4 regions of the Paenibacillus sp. JT22N1 genome follow, and region 1 is predicted to be linked to each of the others. Evidence: riboswitches for the same ligand, from Rfam matches in the RefSeq annotation. Region 1 holds a riboswitch; each other region holds the start of a gene.

What was found. Region 1 has a riboswitch for cyclic di-AMP ahead of AC58UU_RS21640 (CAP domain-containing protein). Riboswitches for the same ligand answer to the same signal wherever they lie in the genome.
Region 2: linked by a shared signal. The riboswitch ahead of AC58UU_RS23110 (hypothetical protein) and the one ahead of AC58UU_RS21640 (CAP domain-containing protein) in region 1 are both predicted to bind cyclic di-AMP.
Region 3: linked by a shared signal. The riboswitch ahead of AC58UU_RS33130 (C40 family peptidase) and the one ahead of AC58UU_RS21640 (CAP domain-containing protein) in region 1 are both predicted to bind cyclic di-AMP.
Region 4: linked by a shared signal. The riboswitch ahead of AC58UU_RS20565 (stalk domain-containing protein) and the one ahead of AC58UU_RS21640 (CAP domain-containing protein) in region 1 are both predicted to bind cyclic di-AMP.

What each region holds. Positions count from the first base shown of each region.
Region 1 is NZ_JCAUAW010000011.1:174,727-179,866, forward strand. Features, by position in the region: partial or broken gene AC58UU_RS21605 (NAD-binding protein) at 1-37, shown strand, start outside; gene AC58UU_RS21610 (DUF1427 family protein) at 41-199, shown strand; partial or broken gene AC58UU_RS21615 (Gfo/Idh/MocA family protein) at 308-409, shown strand; gene AC58UU_RS21620 (FMN-binding protein) at 646-1,074, shown strand; gene AC58UU_RS21625 (FAD:protein FMN transferase) at 1,086-1,979, shown strand; gene AC58UU_RS21630 (RnfABCDGE type electron transport complex subunit D) at 1,969-2,778, shown strand; gene AC58UU_RS21635 (DinB family protein) at 2,889-3,359, shown strand; cyclic di-AMP (ydaO/yuaA leader) riboswitch at 3,523-3,655, shown strand; gene AC58UU_RS21640 (CAP domain-containing protein) at 3,660-4,310, shown strand; gene AC58UU_RS21645 (LURP-one-related/scramblase family protein) at 4,577-5,077, shown strand.
Region 2 is NZ_JCAUAW010000012.1:144,139-149,278, reverse strand. Features, by position in the region: gene AC58UU_RS23125 (formylglycine-generating enzyme family protein) at 1-488, shown strand, start outside; gene AC58UU_RS23120 (hypothetical protein) at 542-793, opposite strand; gene gdhA (NADP-specific glutamate dehydrogenase) at 786-2,156, opposite strand; cyclic di-AMP (ydaO/yuaA leader) riboswitch at 2,419-2,555, shown strand; gene AC58UU_RS23110 (hypothetical protein) at 2,643-3,029, shown strand; gene AC58UU_RS23105 (tetratricopeptide repeat protein) at 3,222-3,791, opposite strand; gene AC58UU_RS23100 (carbohydrate ABC transporter permease) at 3,884-4,762, opposite strand; gene AC58UU_RS23095 (ABC transporter permease) at 4,777-5,140, opposite strand, start outside.
Region 3 is NZ_JCAUAW010000024.1:78,439-83,578, reverse strand. Features, by position in the region: gene AC58UU_RS33145 (ABC transporter substrate-binding protein) at 1-1,036, shown strand, start outside; gene AC58UU_RS33140 (glycerophosphodiester phosphodiesterase) at 1,081-1,824, shown strand; gene AC58UU_RS33135 (MgtC/SapB family protein) at 1,897-2,577, shown strand; cyclic di-AMP (ydaO/yuaA leader) riboswitch at 2,656-2,814, shown strand; gene AC58UU_RS33130 (C40 family peptidase) at 2,817-3,707, shown strand; gene AC58UU_RS33125 (hypothetical protein) at 3,889-4,548, shown strand; gene AC58UU_RS33120 (stalk domain-containing protein) at 4,545-5,140, opposite strand, start outside.
Region 4 is NZ_JCAUAW010000010.1:296,593-301,732, reverse strand. Features, by position in the region: gene AC58UU_RS20580 (GNAT family N-acetyltransferase) at 1-262, shown strand, start outside; gene AC58UU_RS20575 (DHH family phosphoesterase) at 413-1,621, shown strand; gene AC58UU_RS20570 (hypothetical protein) at 1,704-1,874, shown strand; gene AC58UU_RS20565 (stalk domain-containing protein) at 2,006-2,797, opposite strand; cyclic di-AMP (ydaO/yuaA leader) riboswitch at 2,802-2,953, opposite strand; gene AC58UU_RS20560 (LiaF transmembrane domain-containing protein) at 3,116-3,406, shown strand; gene AC58UU_RS20555 (PspA/IM30 family protein) at 3,434-4,060, shown strand; gene liaF (cell wall-active antibiotics response protein LiaF) at 4,233-4,895, shown strand; gene AC58UU_RS20545 (sensor histidine kinase) at 4,944-5,140, shown strand, end outside.

The DNA of each region.
Region 1 (5,140 bases):
GAATTTAAGGATGCAGTCTAACAATCGAGGTGTCTAAAATATGAAGGAGCTTCTGTTGTCATTAGGAGCAGGTTTAATTATTGGTATTTTATTCAAGCTGTTGAAGCTGCCTTTGCCCGCACCGCCAGTACTGTCGGGTATTCTAGGAATTGTAGGTATTTATGCAGGCGGCAAGTTACTGGAATTGTTTCTGAAATAGGAAGCAGGACAAAATGAAAAAGGAGGAAGAGTTTTTACGGTTTCATCCTTCTTTTTCTATCTTATTAGTGCTGCAAAGATAAACTTAGGATAAAAGGAAGCGATAAAAGTGAACAAATCCAGACTTTGTTTTATAGGTGCCGGTTTTCATGCATCAACGAACATTTTCCCTTCAGCCATCGAAGCCGGAGCGGAAATAGTAGGAATTGCTAAACAGTGAATCCCCATGTCAGATGTAGGCTTATTAATGAGAGCACTGCGCTATGCATGGATGAACTTGGGTGGAAGCACGGAGATTTTACTCTCGGCCCTCTTTAGGGATGGGAGTTTATTTAGTTTTCCAAGCAAACAATAGATTCCGAATACATTCAGCTACGCTTAAGAAAATTTTAATGATCTCTCCATATAATGAAATTATCGATGAAGCATTATTTGGGAGGGATTCACATGGCAAAAATGAACAAAAAGTGGGTCGCTCTGTGCTCAACAGCCATTGGAGCTATTTATGCCGCAGGATATTTCGCAACGGAAACTCAGGCAACGATACAGCAACCACCACCACCACAACAAGCCCAAGTTACACAGACTAAAAGCAGTCAAACAAATAAACTTTATAAAGAGGGTACCTATATGGGTACAGGAAGTAATCGACGAGGATCAATTCAGGTGGCAGTCACCATAAAAAGCGATAAAATTACAGATGTTGAAATCAGTCATTTTGCCATGCATTATACAATTGATGACGTTGTAGGGCTGCCTAAAGAAGTGGTACAAAAACAAAGTGCGCAAGTACGGAATGTTTCGGGTGCAACTTACAGTACACAAGCATTTAAAGATGCCGTACAAGATGCGCTCTCTCAGGCGAGAAACTCATAATGGGCAAAATCATGAAAAAAACGAAATTATTTATGGATACTGTTGTAGATATACAGGTCGTTTCTCGGAAATCAAAGGACCTGACAGAAGCAGCCATTGATCGGGCTTTCGAGGCATTTCGGAAAGTCGAACAAGCCTGCAGTCGTTTCAGCCTGGACAGTGAATTGATGGAGGCATGCCGAGTAATAAAAACTCCAGTTCGGATTAGTCCGTTTTTATTTGAGCCTTTGAAGTTTGCTTTGGAGGTGGCGAAATGGACGAATGGCATATTTGATCCTACGGTGGGAAAAGCAATGGAAGAACTGGGATTCAATCAGCATTATTTAACTGGGGAGACCATCCAAAGTTCCTCTTCGGGTTCCGCTACCTATCGGGATATCATCTTAAATGAACAGGATCGTACGTTGTATTTGCGGAAGCCGCTGGTGATTGATTTAGGTGCCGCGGCTAAGGGATTCGCCATCGACTTGGCTGCTCATGAGTTGAAAGAATTTGAAGGATTTGTTGTCAATGCCGGAGGTGATCTCTATGCTGGGGGAGTAGACGAAAGCGGCAGCAAGTGGAGAATTGGCATTCAGCACCCCGAGTATAAAGAACAAATCATACACACAGTTGAAATATCGAATGAGTCGGTCTGTACCTCTGGAAGTTACGAGCGCAAGTGTGCATTAAAAGTTGGTATGCATCATATCATCGACCCCAGAACTAAACAATCACCGGGCGAATTGGTCAGCTGCAGCGTCTTCGCCCCTTACGCTATGATGGCGGACGCCTTTTCGACGGCCTTCTTTTTATTGGGGTTGGACCGCGGGAGAACGTTAATAGAACAACTTGATCTCAAGGGAATCTTGATTACATCCGATTTACAAATTTATAGTGTAGGGGGTAATTATAATGACAGCTAACCAATGGATTAAAACACCAAAGGGATATGTCGTAGTTTCCATGGTTGCCTTTCTAATAATTGCCGCCATATGGTCATTAGATTTCACGGGCATTTATAATGGCATTATTGCCGTCGGAATTTCTACAGCCGTGGATATCCTTTGTTCCCGCATTGCCAAAAAGAAGCGAATGATGCCGGATGGTGCAGTGATAACAGGGTTAATCATTGCTTTAATCTTAAGCACAACTTCCTCATGGTATATTGTTGCTGCAACTTCCATTATCGCTATTTTGTCCAAACATTTACTTGTTCATAAGAAAAAACCAATCTTCAATCCAGCGGCTTTCGGACTGCTTCTGTCCATCCTATTCTTTCGAACAGGACAAAGCTGGTGGGGCGCATTCGGGGATCTTCCCACATGGACAGTCGTGTTTCTATTAATTGGCGGATACATTGTGACGAACCGGGTGAACAAATTCCCACAAGTTTTTTCATTTCTAGGAACGTATTTCATCTTATTATTTATTATGGGGATTATTGATGTCGGAGACGCCACTGACGCACTTCGATCACCTTTTATCAATGCTTCTCTTTTCTTTGCTCTTTTTATGCTAACAGATCCGCCTACTTCACCAGCTAAATATAAGGATCAAGTTATTTTTGGCTTCCTTAGTGCGATCGTGGGTGCAGTTATTTATGGCATTTTTGGAGGTTTGATGTACTTATTTATAGGATTGCTTATCGGGAACTTATACCACTTACTTGTACCGAAGCTTAGGAACGCCACTATCATAAAGCCTGGCAGACTAATTAAATGAGGGATTATTTACATACGAACAAATGTACTGTATATTTGTTCGTAAGGAAATACAGACAATTATAAAACAACTAGGCATGAATTATTGAGAAGTTTAAAGGAGTGTTAATCATTAACGGAACAGATCTTGTTATATTGAACTTGGAAGAAGTCCGACGTAGAAGTATTAAAGTTTGGAACGTTATTCCTCTAACTATGCTGGATTGGAGGCCTGATGCACAAGCCTTAAACATTAAAGAAATGATCCGGCACATATTGGACGGCGAGCATTATTATCATCTTGCAATACTGAACAGAGGAAGTCTATCTTCATACGATTCTCCTTTTGACAATCGGGAATTTTCTTCGGTGGAAGATGAACTGATATTCGCACAAGTGTACAGAGAACAATTCTTGAATACCGTTAAAACGTTCACCCCTGAGGATTTGTCAAATATTAAAATTAATCGAAGTGACGTAGGGTATGTTCGAACTTTAGGAGATATGTTAATGAGGATCGCATACCACGAATCCGTTCACACCGGGCAACTGCTAGATTATATGCGAACGGCTGGAATCGATCGGCCACGAATTTGGGATTGAATGTGGTTTTCAACGGAATTTCAAGGAATTGAGATATTTTCTTAGTTAATATTTTGGTCAAGAAGTGACGGCTGATACCGCTTGCAAAATATTTCTGGAAAATTTTGAGTCATGTTCTCTATGATTTCACATGTTACAATTTGTGAGATCCATATGGATCAAATAACTCAGAAGGCCGAAGCTTCATGTGAAGCACGGGGGACCCATTATTTGGGGTGAAGCCGCGTCAGCGGCCGGGTGATTACTCTTTGATCCGAATCCGACAGCTAACCTCGCAGGCCGCAAAAGGAGAGGTTTATTTTGAAACGTTACAAAAAGCTTGTGGTTACCGGCGCAATAGGTTTGAGCGTTCTCGTAGGTTCGAGTGCGGCAATGGCCGCACCAGCAACCCATACGGTATCAGGTAATGATACAATGTGGTTAATATCCCAGAAGTATGGCATAAGCCTATCTTCGCTTATTAAGGCAAACCCTCAAGTTGCCAATCCGAACGTGATTTGGTCTGGTATGAGCCTCAACATTCCTGGCAGCACGAACACAAATGCTGGTACTAAAACGCCAGTTACGACTGCGCCATCTCAAACAACTTTTGCTAACCAAGTCGTTAACTTAGTTAACCAAGAACGATCAAAGGCTGGATTGCGTCCATTAACCAGCAATAGCGCACTTACCGCCATGGCTTTGGACAAAGCGAAGGATATGTACAACAATGGTTATTTCGATCATACCTCGCCGACTTATGGGTCGCCTTTTGATATGATGAGCACATACGGCATTCGCTATTCATACGCAGGTGAAAACATTGCAAAAGGTCAACAAACGCCTGAAGCTGTCATGGAAGCTTGGATGAACAGCACGGGTCATCGTCAAAACATTCTTAGCCCCAACTTCACCCAAATTGGTGTTGCCTATTTTAACGGCGAATGGGTACAGGAATTCATTAGCAATTAACGCACTAACGTATGTCTGCAGAATATTTCAAGAAAAACCAGCAACTTTTTGTTGCTGGTTTTTTTGTTGCAAGGCGTGCAACTGCGCTTTATTTTGCTAATAAAACACTATGCTATCCTCAGTCTTGGATGGGGAACAATCATCTCGAACATATTGAAGTCAATTGATCACAAAAGGGAATGACCGAACGATATTTGGAAAATAACTGGGAATATGTGTAACTCTACATCCTCTGCATCGTATAAATATCAAAGGGAGGCGAGTGAATGAATCTATATTTTCGGGATAATTTTTTTAATACCGGTGTTACTGAGATTCTAGGTGAACAGGAAGAAACCGTCGGTCATCTTGATTTGAAAAGCTCTTTTGGATCTGCGATCGAGGTGTATGGGCAGAATGGCCAACTGTTGTGCAAAGGAAGTTTTCCGATCTTCTCAAGCAAATGGGAGGTTACGGGTGCAGATGGTGGACAATTAGGTGTGTTGAGAAGCAGAATTGCGTTTTTCACCAAAAAATTCACATATGAAACCAAAGGGCGGGGTAACTACGAGATTATATCCCCAGTATTTTCAAAAGAATATGAGATATCTGATGAATCCGGCGCGCTTGTTGCCCGTTTCGAACAAGTAAACGGATGGTTTTCTTCAGGCGCTTTTCTTCTGAAGAATCAATGCGAAAATTTGGATACTTACGAACTTGTCGCGGTGATCATGGGAATGCACGCGATTCAGAAAAGGCAGAACTCTGGGGCAAACGCAATCTATTGAGTGAAGACCAAAATAGATGTTCATCTGAGAACTATAGTTGAATACTAAAATGAGCAGATGGCC
Region 2 (5,140 bases), on a different contig from region 1:
TATCCTGGAATGATGCAGTTGCGTATTGCCGATGGGCTGGGAAAAGACTATTAACAGAGGCTGAATGGGAGTTTGCTGCCCGAGGCGGACTGGTGCAGAAGAGATACCCTTGGGGTGATATATTGAAGCCAGACGGACGGCATATGTGCAATATTTGGCAAGGAAAGTTCCCAGAGAAAAATCATGCTAGCGATGGATATGCGGGCACGGCGCCTGCCAGATCTTTTGAACCAAACGGATATGGCCTTTACAATGTAGCTGGTAATGTGTGGGAATGGTGCTCGGATTGGTTTAGCCCTACCTATCATATCAATGGCGCAAAGGATAACCCCATTGGCCCTCCATCTGGAGACAACAGGGTTCTAAGGGGAGGTTCGTACTTGTGCCATGCCTCCTATTGCAATCGATATCGTGTGGCGGCACGGAGTAAGAATACACCTGACAGTTCTGCGGGAAATATAGGTTTCCGTTGTGCTGCTGATGCTTAGTTACACTTTTATGTCGCGAAAGGAGCTTGCCTCATGGCATCTCCTTTTTTTGTTCATTCAAGTAACAGGCAGGATGCACAAATAATAATGACTGTACCTAGGTTTTGCACCAGCATAAAGGATCCTCTCCCCCAATGTCCGACCACTTTCCACTCCACGAACAGAGGCTGCACTTTGAAAGAAATAAAGAATGTCGTCTTATCGTAATGAAAAAAAACAAACGTCTTTATTCCGATGAAATGAACCGGAGCATAGACGCTTGTCATAATCGAATTTTCTAGATAATTGCTGTTTTCCTTAAACAATACCTTGAGCAATCATGGCGTCGGCCACTTTTGTAAAGCCTGCAATATTGGCGCCTACAACAAGGTTGCCCGGATGCCCGTATTCCTCTGCCGCTTGGACAGCGCTTTTGTAAATATTTTTCATAATCGCATGGAGCTTATCGTCTACCTCATGGAATTGCCATGAGTACCTCATGCTGTTTTGAGACATTTCTAGCGCTGATACTGCAACGCCGCCTGCATTCGCTGCCTTGGCCGGTCCAAATAGCACACCTGCCTGCAGGAATACATCAATCGCTTCCAAGGTAGATGGCATATTCGCGCCTTCCCCCACCGCTATTACTCCGTTGCTTACAAGGATCTTCGCCGCATCCTCATTAATCTCGTTCTGTGTTGCGCTAGGAAGCGCAATTTCGCATGGAACGGACCATATGTCGTGACAACCCTCATGATAGGTTGCTGTCGGATGCTCCTTTACATACTCGCTGATTCTCTTTCTCTCAACTTCCTTCAACCGTCGAATCGTGTCTAGGCAGATCCCTTTTTTATCATAGATATAGCCATTGGAGTCGCTGCAAGCAACGACCTTGGCGCCTAATTGTATCGCCTTTTGCATGGAATATATGGCCACGTTGCCGGAGCCGGAAACTACTACGGTGCTGCCCTCGAAGCTAAGGCCCTTGGATTGCAGCATTTCATTCACAAAGTAAACACATCCATACCCAGTCGCTTCGGTACGTCCCAAGCTGCCTCCATAGATGATCCCTTTTCCTGTCAGTACACCAGCCTCGTAAGCACCGCGAATTCTCTTGTACTGACCGAACATGTAACCAATTTCGCGTGCACCTACGCCAATGTCTCCTGCCGGAACGTCGGTATCTTGACCCATATATTTATAGAGCTCTGTCATGAAACTTTGGGTAAAGCGCATGATTTCATTATCGGACTTTCCTTTAGGATCGAAATCGGAGCCGCCTTTACCGCCGCCGATGGGCTGGCCTGTAAGGGAGTTTTTGAACGTTTGTTCAAATCCAAGAAATTTAATAATGCTCGCATTAACGGAGGGATGAAAACGCAATCCACCCTTGTACGGCCCAATCGCACTGTTAAATTGAACACGAAAACCACGATTAACTTGCGTAATCCCTTGGTCATCTACCCATGGCACGCGGAAAGTGATTAAGCGCTCTGGTTCCACGATCCGCTCAAGAATACCTGATTTCATATACTTCGGATGCTTTGAGAGAACCGGGATCAGCGACTCTAAAATCTCCTTCACAGCTTGATGGAACTCATACTCATAAGGATTACGTTTGACTACGGTTTCGTATACGACGTGTACATATTCCCTTGCAACTACCTCATTGTCCACTTGAACAATCACAATCTCATCCACCTTCACAATCAGTTATGTTAAAAATGTCTAATAGTATAGTTTTACCTTATCCTTGGCAATTGAGCAATTAAAATTTACATGTCATGTAAGCTTACTTTGTTGTGTTAATCAAGTGTTCATTTGGTATGAAATAAAATAACATGACATCCATGCTCCGTTACTAGGTACAAGACTGATGACATAAAAAATATAAGTAAATATTACTATTGTTTCTAATTATGTATTGGGGTAAATTGATAAAATAAGAATGAATCATACTACGCTTAATTCTTTAGATTAAAGAAGCGGGGGAACCAAGTTTTCTGGGGTGAGTACACTTTTTAAGTGTTAGGGTTAACTTTCAACCCGAATCCGTCAGCTAACTTCGTCAGCGTAGAAAGAAAATGATAGAAATATTAAAAGGGTCCTTTATATTTTAGGACTATATTCCCTCGCTTCCTTTTTTCGTTCAAGAGAAAAAAGGAGGAATTAGACATGTTTATTAAGAGAGTTACCAAAGAGGTGAAGAAGCTTTTTCAATTGAAAAGATCAAACACTTCTGTACAGCGTCAAGATGAGATTCTTCACTTAAAGCGACGGCTGGAGGAGTTTGACATTCAATTTTCGAATTTGGCGTATCGGCCATCAGGTGTCGAAACACAGGCTTTATTGGAAATAAGCAAAACGGTCGGACAAAACAATGACTTGCTAAACCAACTAAGTTCGGAAAGTGAATTAGCGGTTCAACAATTACTAGCCAATCGCGTCGGCATTTCCCCAAAAATTTGGGAGGAACATCACAAATTTATCGTAACTATGGCTCATATTTTTGGTGGTCCGTATCCTTGTCTCAGAGAGTACATCAGAAGTAGTATTATATGAGCTTCGTTGAAGGTTTCTATATATTTTTCGGTTGGTTGCTACTTCTACCTTCTACATTAAGCCCGTCATAACCAACTTTTTGAATGTATGTTATGGAAGTCCTTCAAAAAACAATACTAAAAAGCAGCCTCTGTGAAGAAGCTGCTTTTTAGTATTGCATTAGTAAGTGGTCTATCACTCTATACAATAATGTTATGTTTTTCCAGCAGTTTCATCAAGGTCTTCGTTGTAAGCCAATATCCCGCGTTTAAAATAATGAAGTTTTTCGTCTGAGGTAGTTTCCATTAAATTGGTGATCAACAGTTCAACACTTTCTTTGTAGTTTTGGCTATTGTACAGAGCCATGGCGAGAAACACTTGAATTGCCCGATTCTCTGGAAATTCTCTCACGCCTCTGCGCAACGTCTCAACTGCTTTTTGGTAGTACCCCCAGTAGCGGTATGTACTCCCCAGACCCATTAGGCATCTTTCTAGGTCAGAACCAGATAGGCCTAACTTAAGAGCCCGCTCATAATGTGGAATAGCCTCACGTCCAAGGCCGGAGTTGTCATGCACTATCCCGGTTTGGTAGTTGATTTCTGCATCATCCGGGTAATCGGATAGCAATTCTAATAACTGCTCGCGAACCTCACTTAAGATCGCTTGATCTTGTTTGGCTCGCCCTTCTTCACGCCGTTCAATTATTTTGCTCAATTCGTTTCTTGTCATATTTTCACCATTCCCAAGTTTGGCAGTCTTTTTTAAATGAGACCATTTTAACATAAAACTGACTCTCATTGCGTTAACGGGAAACAATAGTTCAATTGGTAACGACGAATCATAAGAGGTGACATAATCCTTATCTCTCCTGCCATTTACTCCTTGATAGACCCCACAACCATGCCTTTAACGAAATATTTCTGCAGGAACGGATACACGATGAGAATCGGCAGAGCACCGATGAAGATTTGTGCAGCCTTCACTGTGTTATTTGATATGTTCTCCATTTCCCGTCCAAGTGAAGACAGCTGCGTCGAATCGAGTTGAATCAAGATCGTCTGAAGGAAGGTGGCCAGCGGATAATCTTGAATGTTATTCAAATAGATTAGCCCGTCGAACCAAGAATTCCAGTGACCGACCATTTTGAACAGCGAGAGTGTGGCGATAGACGGTAGGGATAGCGGAATGTAGACAAGCATCAAAATTTTAAACTGCCCCGCACCATCAATTAACGCCGCTTCTTCAAGCGCTTTCGGGATGCTTCGGAAGAAGTTGAGCAGCAGCACGATCAGCCAAACATCGATGGCTCCCGGAAGTATAAGCGCCCAAAGGGAGTTCATCAGCCCGAGCTTTTGGATGACGATATAGGTAGGAACCAACCCCCCGCCAAAGAGCAGGGTCACTACAAAAAACCACGAATACCAAGTGCGACTCCGCATCACAGTCGAGTCCTTCGAGAGCGGGTAGGCGGTCAAAAAAGTAACGATCATCGTAATGAGCGTGCCGATCACCGTCCGTTGCACGGATACCCAAAGCGAATGAAGAAAGTTTTCGTTGGTTAGTGTCTTCTTATATGCATCCAGCGTAAAGTCGATCGGGATCAATCCTACCAGGTTGGCATTCGCCGGCCCACGGCCACTGAAGGAAACCGCGAGCGTATGAATGAGCGGAAGAATGCATAAGAAGGCGATGACAGCCAAGAACACATAGTTGCAAATGTTGAAAATCCGGTATGGCAGAGTTTTATGGTACAAGTCGAAGCCCCCCTTTAGAAGATTCGGTAATTAGCCATCTTAAGTGCAAGCCGATAGACCGATAGAATCAGAATACAGCTCACAATGGATTTGAATAGTCCGATCGCCGTAGCAAAGCTTAACTTCTGGCTAAGTATACCGACCCGATACACATACGTATCGATGATATCCCCTTTCTCGTACACGAGCGGATTATATAAGTTATAAATTTGATCAAAGCCGGCACTGAGGATGCTGCTTAAGGATAAGGTTGCGCAGACGGTCATGATCGGGACGAGCCCCGGAAGCGTGACATGAACGGTTTGCTCCCAGCGGGAAGCGCCATCAACCTCCGCTGCCTCATAGAGTTCTGGGTTGATCCCCGATAAGGAAGCAAGA
Region 3 (5,140 bases), on a different contig from region 1:
GATCGGCAGCCGCTTCATGATTGATTCCAAAGCCATTACACCGATGCAAAACTTCATTGATGCGGATAAATGGGATTTGTCACAGCTGGAGCCGAACATCGCCGGTTACTATACGTTAGGTGGCAAACTTTACTCGATGCCGTTCAACACGTCGAATCCGGTCCTTTACTATAATAAAGATTTGTTTAAAGCAGCCGGTCTTGATCCTGCGAAACCTCCAAAAACATTTGAGGAATTGAAAGTTGCTGCAGATGCCATTACCAAATCTGGTAAAGCTACCGGGGCAAATTTTGCGATTTATGGCTGGTTCATGGAGCAGCTCTTTGCCAATCAAGGCGCTGAATACGTAAATAACGGAAATGGTCGCACCTCTAATGCAACCCAATCGCAGGTGAACACGGAGCCAGGTGTGAAGGTACTGACTTGGTGGAAGGATCTTATCGACACCAAAGCGGCTAACAATCTGGGACGCAAAACAGACGATTCCAAAAAAGCATTTTCCGCAGGTCAGGTCGGTATGATTCTGGAATCCACAGCGGCGCTTAAGGGGCTTGTTGACAGCGCCAGCGGCAAATTCGAAGTGGGGACCAGCTTCTTGCCGAAGCCGGCAGATGCGAAAGAAGGCGGTGTTATTGTCGGCGGAGCCAGCTTATGGGTCATGAATAACCGCCCAGATGATGAGCAAAAATCCACTTGGGATTTCATCAAATTTTTGACTACACCTAAGGAGCAGGCTTACTGGCACGTCAATACGGGGTACTTCCCGATTACCAAAAAAGCCTATGACGAAGACATTGTAAAGGAAAACCTGAAAAAATTCCCTCAGTTCCAGACAGCGATTGATCAACTGCACCAAACGAAGTTGAACACAGCAACGCAGGGCGCGGTAATGGGTGTATTCCCTGAAGCAAGACAAATTGTTGAAGGGGCGATCGAAGAAGTGCTCAACAACAAGAAGACTCCGAAGGAAGCATTGGATGCAGCGGAAAAAGAGATCACTTCGAAGATTCAAACTTACAACAAAACAGTCAAATAATGATATGAAAAGGCTTGAGTTCACTAGCCGGAAAGGAAACAGGAATGCTTAGTAATAAACCAATGATTATTGCACATCGTGGGGCCAAAGGAATGGCCCCAGAAAATACGCTCGCTGCCTTCAGGCTTGGGTTAAGCCAGGGATGCGAAGGGATTGAGCTTGACGTTCATTTGACCGCTGACGAGGAAATCGTCGTGTGCCATGATATGACGTTAAATCGGACTACAAACGGGAAAGGCCTGATAGCGGAGAAAAGCTTATCGGAAATCAAAACCTATGATGCGGGTCTTTGGTTTGGCGATGAGTTCAAAGGAGAGACCGTGCCTACTTTGGACGAAGTCTTTGATCTAGTACCCGATTCCATCATGATTAACGTGGAAATCAAATACTCCTATGATGGCAGAATGGAGCATAAGATAGTTGAATTTCTGCGCAGACGTAACCGTTTGAATAATGTCATCGTTTCATCTTTCGACCATAAGTGTGTCAGAAGGATCAAACAAATGGAATCGGAAGCCAAGATCGGTCTTTTGTATCAATCCAAATTGCTTGATCCTACCGCATACGCGCGCAGTTTTGATGTGGAGGTGTACTCGCTGCATCCTTACTTTCAAATGTTGGATGCCGAGGATATGCTAAAGGCGACAGAGAGCGGGCTTTATGTCTACCCTTATACGGCAAATGAAGTAAATGATCTGCTGCATCTAACTAGGCTTGGGGTTTCGGGTATTATTACGGACTTCCCTGGAAGATTAAAAGATTTGTTGCAAACGCAGGATTCCAAGTGAAAAATTTCTATGCGAAAAGCCCCGGTTTCCGGGGCTTTACCTTTCATTTTATCTTAGGAATGGGGACATGAAATGAGTCTTCTTGTTTTGGAGAAACTAGGGATGGCGCTGTTATTAGGTCTGTTGATCGGGATTGACCGTCAACTCAAGCATAAACCATTGGGTATGAAAACAAGTATGGTGATTTCGGTGGCGAGCTGCTTAATCACTATTGTATCGATAGGAGCTGTTCAAAAGTACTCCATCCCTGGATATACGAATATGGATCCTATGAGGCTAGCGGCTCAAATCATTAGCGGGGTAGGCTTTATTGGGGCTGGCGTTATTTTAAGACGAGGTAATGAAATTATTTCGGGACTTACGACCGCGGCATTGGTATGGGCGGCTTCCGCTCTTGGTATCGCAACGGGAGCAGGATTTTATCAAGAAGCGACTATAGCTGTTATTCTTATTATTTTCGCAATCAATCTGTTTCCGATCTTTATCAAGCTGCTTGGCCCACAAAAGCTGAGGGAGAAGGACTTGGCGATCAATATTATATTCAGTCCTGAAGGGGACATGTCCACGCTTATCGATCAAATCAGCGCAGAATACATGAAGGTGAAGCATATCAAAATCAAGGACTTGAACGAGAACCAACAAATTCAGTTGGTCATTTCCACGGCAGACAAACATCGTACGACAACGGTTTACACCAAAATCAAGAAGATCAAATATGTACTCGCTGCCGAAGTTGAAACGATAAGCAATTAATACGAGAGACTATACCATGGAAACTATTACCACTATACAATACTTGAAACTAATAGACTAACTATGCTAGTCTAAAATAGACAAAAAATGCCGAATCTCGGAGCAGCAAAAGCTCTGGTACGGGGGACTTCTTTACTTGGGGTGAATGAATGCTCAGCTGTTTAATAAACTGAGCGCGCTAGGGAAACCTCTTCCCGAACCCGTCAACTAACCTCGGAGGCTTCAAGGAGGAACAATTTTTGAAACTTTTTACCAAAAGCTTTATTTGTTCATGCGCACTTGTTTGTGCGGCAGTATCTCTGTTTTCAGCTCCCTCGGTTCAAGCCGCATCATCTACATCCACTGTGAAAGTCCAGGTCAACGATGAGTTGATTCAGTTCCCAGAAGTACAGCCATTTATTGACAACGCAGGAACGCTGCAAGTTCCTCTGCGAGTACTCTCTGAGAAATTGGGTTATCAAGTAGGCTGGGCGAAGCAAGAAAGCGACATCGTGGTCACGTTGAAGAACAAGCAGCAGACGATTCAACTGACAACCGACGAGAAGCAAGCGATTGTGAACAGCAAGAAGATTAGTCTGGAAAGCAGTCCAACGCTTTATCAAGGTAATACGTATGTACCCTTTCGTTTCATCACTGAAACATTCGGTTCTCCGATTGAGTGGAATGAAGCGAATCGTATCGCGATTGTGAATGTCGATGGCAAGTCGCACAAACCAGCCTGGATTGCACCGCCACCAGCACCAGCTCCAAAGGTAGCAGCGGTAGCTAAACCATCCGTGTCTGCTCAAATCGTGCAAACAGCAAATACGTTCATGGGGACGCCATACGTTTGGGGAGGCACAACACCCAGTGGGTTTGATTGCTCCGGATTTGTGCGCTATCTGTACGAAGCTAAAGGTATTGATCTACCCAGAACTTCAGTCCAAATGTACGATGAAGCAGGAACCAGGGTTATGGACTTGAAGGCTGGAGATCTTGTGTTTTTTGCTTCAGGCAGTGTAAATCATGTTGGTATTTATCTGGGAAATGATCAATTCATTTCGTCGACAACGTCTAGAGGCGTAAGGATAGATAGTCTCGCCAGTTCATACTGGGGATCTAGATATGTGGGAGCCAAAAGAGTTCTGTAAATAAGCCATGTGATGAAAAAGGATTAAATCATCGAACATTTGTTTTCTATGAATCTTTCGAATGAAAGCATAGAAGGCAGATGTTCTTTTTTTACGCGAAATATTGCGATTTTTATCGAAATTTTATGGTTTTTAGCCTATAATGAAGAAATGTTTGGAAGAAAGCAGGTGACACGAACGCATGCAATTAAGTGTCTGGAAAAGTTGGTTTTATAAAAAAAGACATTCGAATAATGCAAATAGCATGTATATCGTGGAAAAAGGTCCTGCCATACCAGAAGAGATTCGGGGAGTCATTGATCGATTTTTTCTTACGTATAATCATTTCAAAGGGGCAAGAAGTCTACAGACGGATACGTTTATAAAAGAAGTCTTTTACGCAACGAAACAGGATGCGAAGGATCAAAGGACAATTGAAGAGATGGAAGCCTATATTCAGCAGAAAAATGTGCATCGCTTGCGATTGAAATCCTTTGTTGTTGATGAGTATCTTAGTATCGGCGAGAAGGTTTGCATGATTGGTGTGACAAGGGAATTCAGTAATAATCAGAGAAATCGCGTACTTTATTTTCTAATAAAAGAGGATCAGTCTTGGCGCTTTCATCATATTGCTAGGTCTCACCATGGGAAAGTTCTAGATAAGTTTCAAGTGAATGAGCAAACGGGGTTCGTGGTTGGAAATGAAAAAGCCGCTCTCCTCTTTCTGACACACTCCGCGTCTGCCGATGCATCCACCTTTATATTGGGTGATTATGTGCATGTGGAAGGTTATTTGGAAGTGGAGAAAGAGGTGAGCAGCCAACTGTATTACCGAATCGTACGAATGAATCGCGTGCACTAAAAGCGAAGTGAGACCCGATAAAGCTGTGGATCCCACTGGATCTGTCCGCCTAAGGATTCAATAATAGCTCGTAAGGGCATATAAATATGACCATCTAGTATGGTAGGTGCTTCAGGGAGTACGACCGATTGCCCATTCACAGTCATCACGGAATGATCCGGCCGAAGCGCAAGATTAGTAGAACCATGATGAACAGTTAAGGTACGGGTTGTCCCGTTCCATTCGAATTTGGCACCGACTCTTTCTAGAATGCCCCGAAAGGGTACCATACTTGTTTCTTGCAATAAATACCCTCGGAACTCATTTACGAATTGTCCATTTACCTCTAATTGGATTTGTGGATGATCTAGACGTTCCACCACAAGTGCATTGCTCAGCGCCCGACCCGGACTTCGCAGCATGGAGCCGTTCGCATACAGAGATGAACTTGCACCACCATCCATATTCATCGCATCCGTTAAACCTAGCTTTAGAAGAACTTGGGCCATATCCGCCATCGTAGCTGCGGAGAGTGTCCCCATGACAAACTGATGGGAAGCGTCTAACCCAATGAAGCTGCGTACGTTCGCACTCGTTGTGATTTTGGGATCGG
Region 4 (5,140 bases), on a different contig from region 1:
GGATTGGAACGAAGGTGTCTATCGGTTACAGTTTACCGACAATGGGAAGGCGGCCATCGTAGCGAAGTTATCTGAAGATGAAATACCTGCAGAGGAGCAGCTACTTAGCTGTAACATACAGACGTTGACAGCTTTATTCATGGGTTATCAGAAAGCAGGATTCATGGCCCGAATCGAGCGTCTTCAAGGGACTAATGAACTTATTAGCCGGTTGGAAGATGCCATTCCGCGGCGGACAACATATTTGGCAGATTTCTTTTAAAAGATAAAAAAAGACGGTACCTTTGGGAAAACCATAGGGCCGTCTTCAGTTACGAAATCATTTCGGCGAAGTTTCTCTGTCCATTAATACCGAATAAAGTGACTTGATCAAGGGGACCCTAATGGAAATCATTAACAGGAGGGTGTTTCCTTGTATCATTTGTATACTCATAATGATCTGGATGGAGTAGGCTGCGGTATAATAGCTCGATTAGCATTTGGTGAAAAGGTAGAAATTCGATATAACTCTGTCGGAGGGTTGAATCTACAAGTAAAACGCTTTTTGGAAAAACCAAGAAAAAAGAGCTATTTGTTTATTACGGACTTATCCGTGGATGAAACGAATGAACAAGGACTTAACGAGTTTGTGAAATCGGGCGGAAAAGTAAAACTGATTGATCATCATAAAACCTCGCTTCATTTAAACAAATATTCGTGGGGAATGGTTCAGATCGCGTATGAAAATGGAAAACTCGCTTCTGCAACTTCTCTATTTTATGAGTATCTGATCCAGAACGGATTGTTGAAGCCAATGAAGGGATTAGATGAATTCGTCGAATTGGTCCGTCAGTATGATACATGGGAATGGGAACAGAATGAATACATCAAGGCTAAGCGATTAAACGATCTCTTTTATCTAATTTCCATCGAAGAATTTGAGGAAAAAATGGTGGCTCGCATTCAGCAAAGCGAGCACTTTGCATTCGATCCCTTTGAAGAAAAAATTTTGGATATGGAAGAAGAAAAAATCGAACGCTATGTACGAAGAAAAAAGAGAGAAATCATCCACTCCCGAATAGATGATCATCATGTAGGGATCGTTCATGCGGAATCCTATCATTCTGAACTTGGAAACGATCTAGGCAAAGAAAATCCTCATCTGGATTACATCGCAATCATGAATATGGGCGGTAAAAAGATAAGCTTTCGAACGATTCACGATCACATCGACGTCTCGGAAATTGCGGGTCTTTATGGAGGAGGAGGCCATGCGAAAGCTTCCGGTTGCTCTATGACAGAAGAAGCCTATCTATGGTATGTAGCGAAGCCATTTCCGATGGAGCCCATTCGCGCTGATGCGAATAAAAATACATTTAACACGAAAAATTCTGTTTATGGATCACTTTATGAGAATAGAAATGAACAACAAGTGTTTATTTTTCCTTCTGAAGGCAGGTGGGAAGTCGATGTGGATGGGGTCGAATCCAACCAACACTTTTCTACTTTCGAAGAGGCGGAACGTTATGTCAAAAGGGATTATGCAGCTTGGTTAGTTCGGGACGAAACGTATGTTGCATTCCTAATGGAGCATATGGCGGCAAGAAAAACTAAAACCCTCGAGGGTAGTTCAGTCATATAAAGAGCAACGCCAATTCCAGATAACTGGGATAAAATGCAAGCCACCTTCTCATACTAACTATGAGACAATGGAGGTGAATGCTATGCCCAAAAATGACGCCGATCCCAAGCATGACCGCGAAGATAACAAAGCAGATAAGAAAAACAATCAGCAGAATAACGCTAATTTCATGGAAGAAGCTCAAACGCTATCGAGCAACGAGGCACCTGATTACGTCCCAAGTTTAAATGGTATCCCCAAAAATCAAGTTTAAGTAACTGCAGGCTGCTCTTCTCATCACTATATGATGGGAGAGCAGCTTTTCTGGTTTTTCCACCTTAAAATAAAAAAAGCTGATTTCTTGAGAAATAAATCTCAGAAACCAGCTTTTTTGTTTGGAGCCGTTTAATTGGATAGTTTGTACACTTTAATGGTTTGGATACCAAACTTCATCAAAGATTGCTTGGATCCTGGGATAAAGATATCAAGACGCTTGCCTTTGATTGCACCGCCTGTATCTGTTGCGTAAGCATACATGCCGCCTGCAGGTAAGCCGTTGAAATTATAACCTTCTATATAGAGCTTAGATCCTAGAGGAATCACTGTGGGATCTACAGCAACGGTTCCAATACCTAATGGATTACCCATATAATCAAAAGCTCCGTAGCCGCCATTCTCAGATGGATCTGCTGAATAGGCCGTGGATTGAAACAATTCATAATCTGGCGCATGCTTGTTGCCATCTTTACTTAGAATAGCTAATTTGCTGCTAGCATCCCACTGAACGGGAATATCGGATGCTTTGCTTAGAAAACGAAGAGGCACGTAAACGCGTCCATTTTGGAATTCCACATGTGTGTCCATCTCGACACGATTGCTATCGATTTCAGCTTCTTTTTGCCCCGATACTAAGGTGATCGAATGTTTGTTGTTATTTAGCGTGACTTTGATCTCATCGCCTTCTTTTTGCCACTTCACGTCATAACCTAGCTTTTCCGTTACGAAACGAATCGGTACTTGGGTAGCATGATTGTCATCCAGAAAAGGCTGAGCATCCGGAAATTGAACCAGTTCATCATTGACTTGAACTTTCACATCCATCTCAGCGGCATTCGCCGTAAATGGGGAAAGAAAGCCTCCTGCCAACACTGTTAAAGACACAGCAAGGCTAGTTAACCCTTTAGTAATTGTATGCAATTGGTAATCCTCCTTCATGAGCCTTCGAGGTTAGTTGACGGGTTCGGGAAGAAGGTTCTCCCTAGTCTGCTCCGATGAAGAGCAAATATTCACCCCATGTAAATCGTCCCCCGTACCGGCACTTTGTCTGTGCACCGGACTCGGCTTCAAATAGTTTAGCATTCGAGGCTCGGTGGGACAACGACCAAAATATGGATGGAGGTCGTAGTGCGTACTGGACTTAGGTCTAGGTACAAAAACAGTCGCGAGTCCGTTTTGACATATTTCCATTTCCGTTACGATAGAAGCATGAAGAATACGTGAAGGGCGGTAAGCAATATGAGTATGGATCGATCGAAAGGGTTGGCACTAGTTTTGATCACGGCAGGTTTACTTATTTGTCTGCATCAGCTGGGTGGTCATGTTCATTTAATGGGGTTTTTATTCCCGGCAGCTATGCTTGGGTTAGGTTATGTAGGCATTAAGAATGGGAAGAAAATTGGATGGTTTATCGCCGGTTCGGGCGGCTTGATATTGACCATTAAACTATCGGGCTTCATAGCGATTGCGTTCGCAGCATGTTTAGTGGTGTATGGTATTCATTTATTGAAGAAAAGAAATGAATTTTAAATCATAAGAAATTGGGGGTGTGACAACATGAGTATATTGGATCGCATTGGCAAGATGGCAGAAGCTGCATGGCAAGAAACGACCGGCAAACATGATCACCATGAACGGGGGAACAGCGTGATTGAGAAGCTGGAACAGCGCTATCAGGAGGCACTGCAGCGAACAATTGAGCTGCGAAGCCACAGTGTGAACGCGGAGGAGATGGCTCAGCTGCGCGGCGAGCAAGCCGAGTTGGCGATGCGCGCCGGCGATGAAGAGCTCGCGCGGCTAGCGCTGCAAGAGAAGCAGCGCGAGGAAGCCGCTTGCGAGCACTACCGCGCGCAGTACGCGAGCAGCCAGGACGTGTGCCTGGCGCTCGCGGATGAACTGCGCGGGCTGCGTGCAGGGCACGCAGCCGAGGGGGGGCAGCCGCCGAGCAGCGGGCTGCACGAGAAAGAGGCTCGCGACACTTGGCGCGAGCTGGAAGTGACCGGCCGCGAGCTCGGCCGGGAAGCGCTGCAGGGGCTCCGCGAAGCGGGCCGCCTGTCGCAAGAGACGCTGAAGGAAGCCGGCGGCAACCTTCAACAGGAACTGCGCGCGCTGCGCGGCAAGTTCCAGCAGGAGTGGCAGCAGCATCGCTCCAGCGATGACACCGACCCGCGCGGCAAGAAATAGCCGCGTGTTATCCCACCAGCGCCTAATAAGTAGGCGCAGATGGGCCTTTGACCTCCATGACTCATGCGGAAGCCTTGCCGCGCAAGGATTTGCATCTTGGAGGTCGTCCATTCTTATGGTATGCTAAGAATCTATATGAACTAATTAAAAGTCAGCCAGAGGAGGTGCAGCGATGGGAGAAGAAACTAAAAGCAACCGTAACCGCAATACAGCACTAGTGCTGATTGGAGCCGGTCTTTTTTTGCTTCTAGATCATACGATAGGCTTTTTCCCCATTCTTGCCATTATCCTCATCTTGCTAGGCATTCATCGGGTCCGTTCACGCAAAGAACGCAAAGGTTATGTACTGATCGGCGTAGGGGCAGTGATTTTATTCGGGGATCACATTACCATTGTGTTCTCTATTGTTTTAATTTCGCTAGGTTTGTTTTTCATACGATCTAAGCAAGTACACAAAGACGACACGTATATGCAAAAGCAGAAATTGGTGGATAGCGTCCGTTTAGGCCGTGAGCCTTGGATTTTACGCAACAGTTCCACTTGGTACATTATTGGAGAAACCTACATTGATCTTTCACTTGCGATTTTGGAGCAAAAGGAAACCACGGTCATCCTGCAAGGCGTTGTAGGAGATGTAGATATAAAAGTGCCGGAGGATATCGGTGTCGCTGTGACGGCTTCCATCTCGTTTGGGCAGATTCAAGTTGCAAATGAGCGTGAGTCAGGGGTTATGAACAAGCTGATCTGGCAGTCCCCTAACTATGAGCTTTGCGATCACCGCGTGAAACTTGTGCTTTCTTACATCGTAGGAGATATCAAGATCAAAGTATTGTGAGAATGTGCGCTTAGGCACGCGTAAAATCTCGAGGAGGTTCATCACCAATTGGATGGCTATAAACGACGATTAACGAATATGATATGGCGCAGCATGAGTGAATCGATCATCTTTAGTTTCGTTGTGTTTGGCGCGATCATTTATTTTTTGAATTCACGCAATCTAATTGTGCCATTTACGAGCTGGCAAGAGGGCGTTAAATTTACATTTATGGCGATTCTGGTTATAGGCGGCATTGGCGCTGT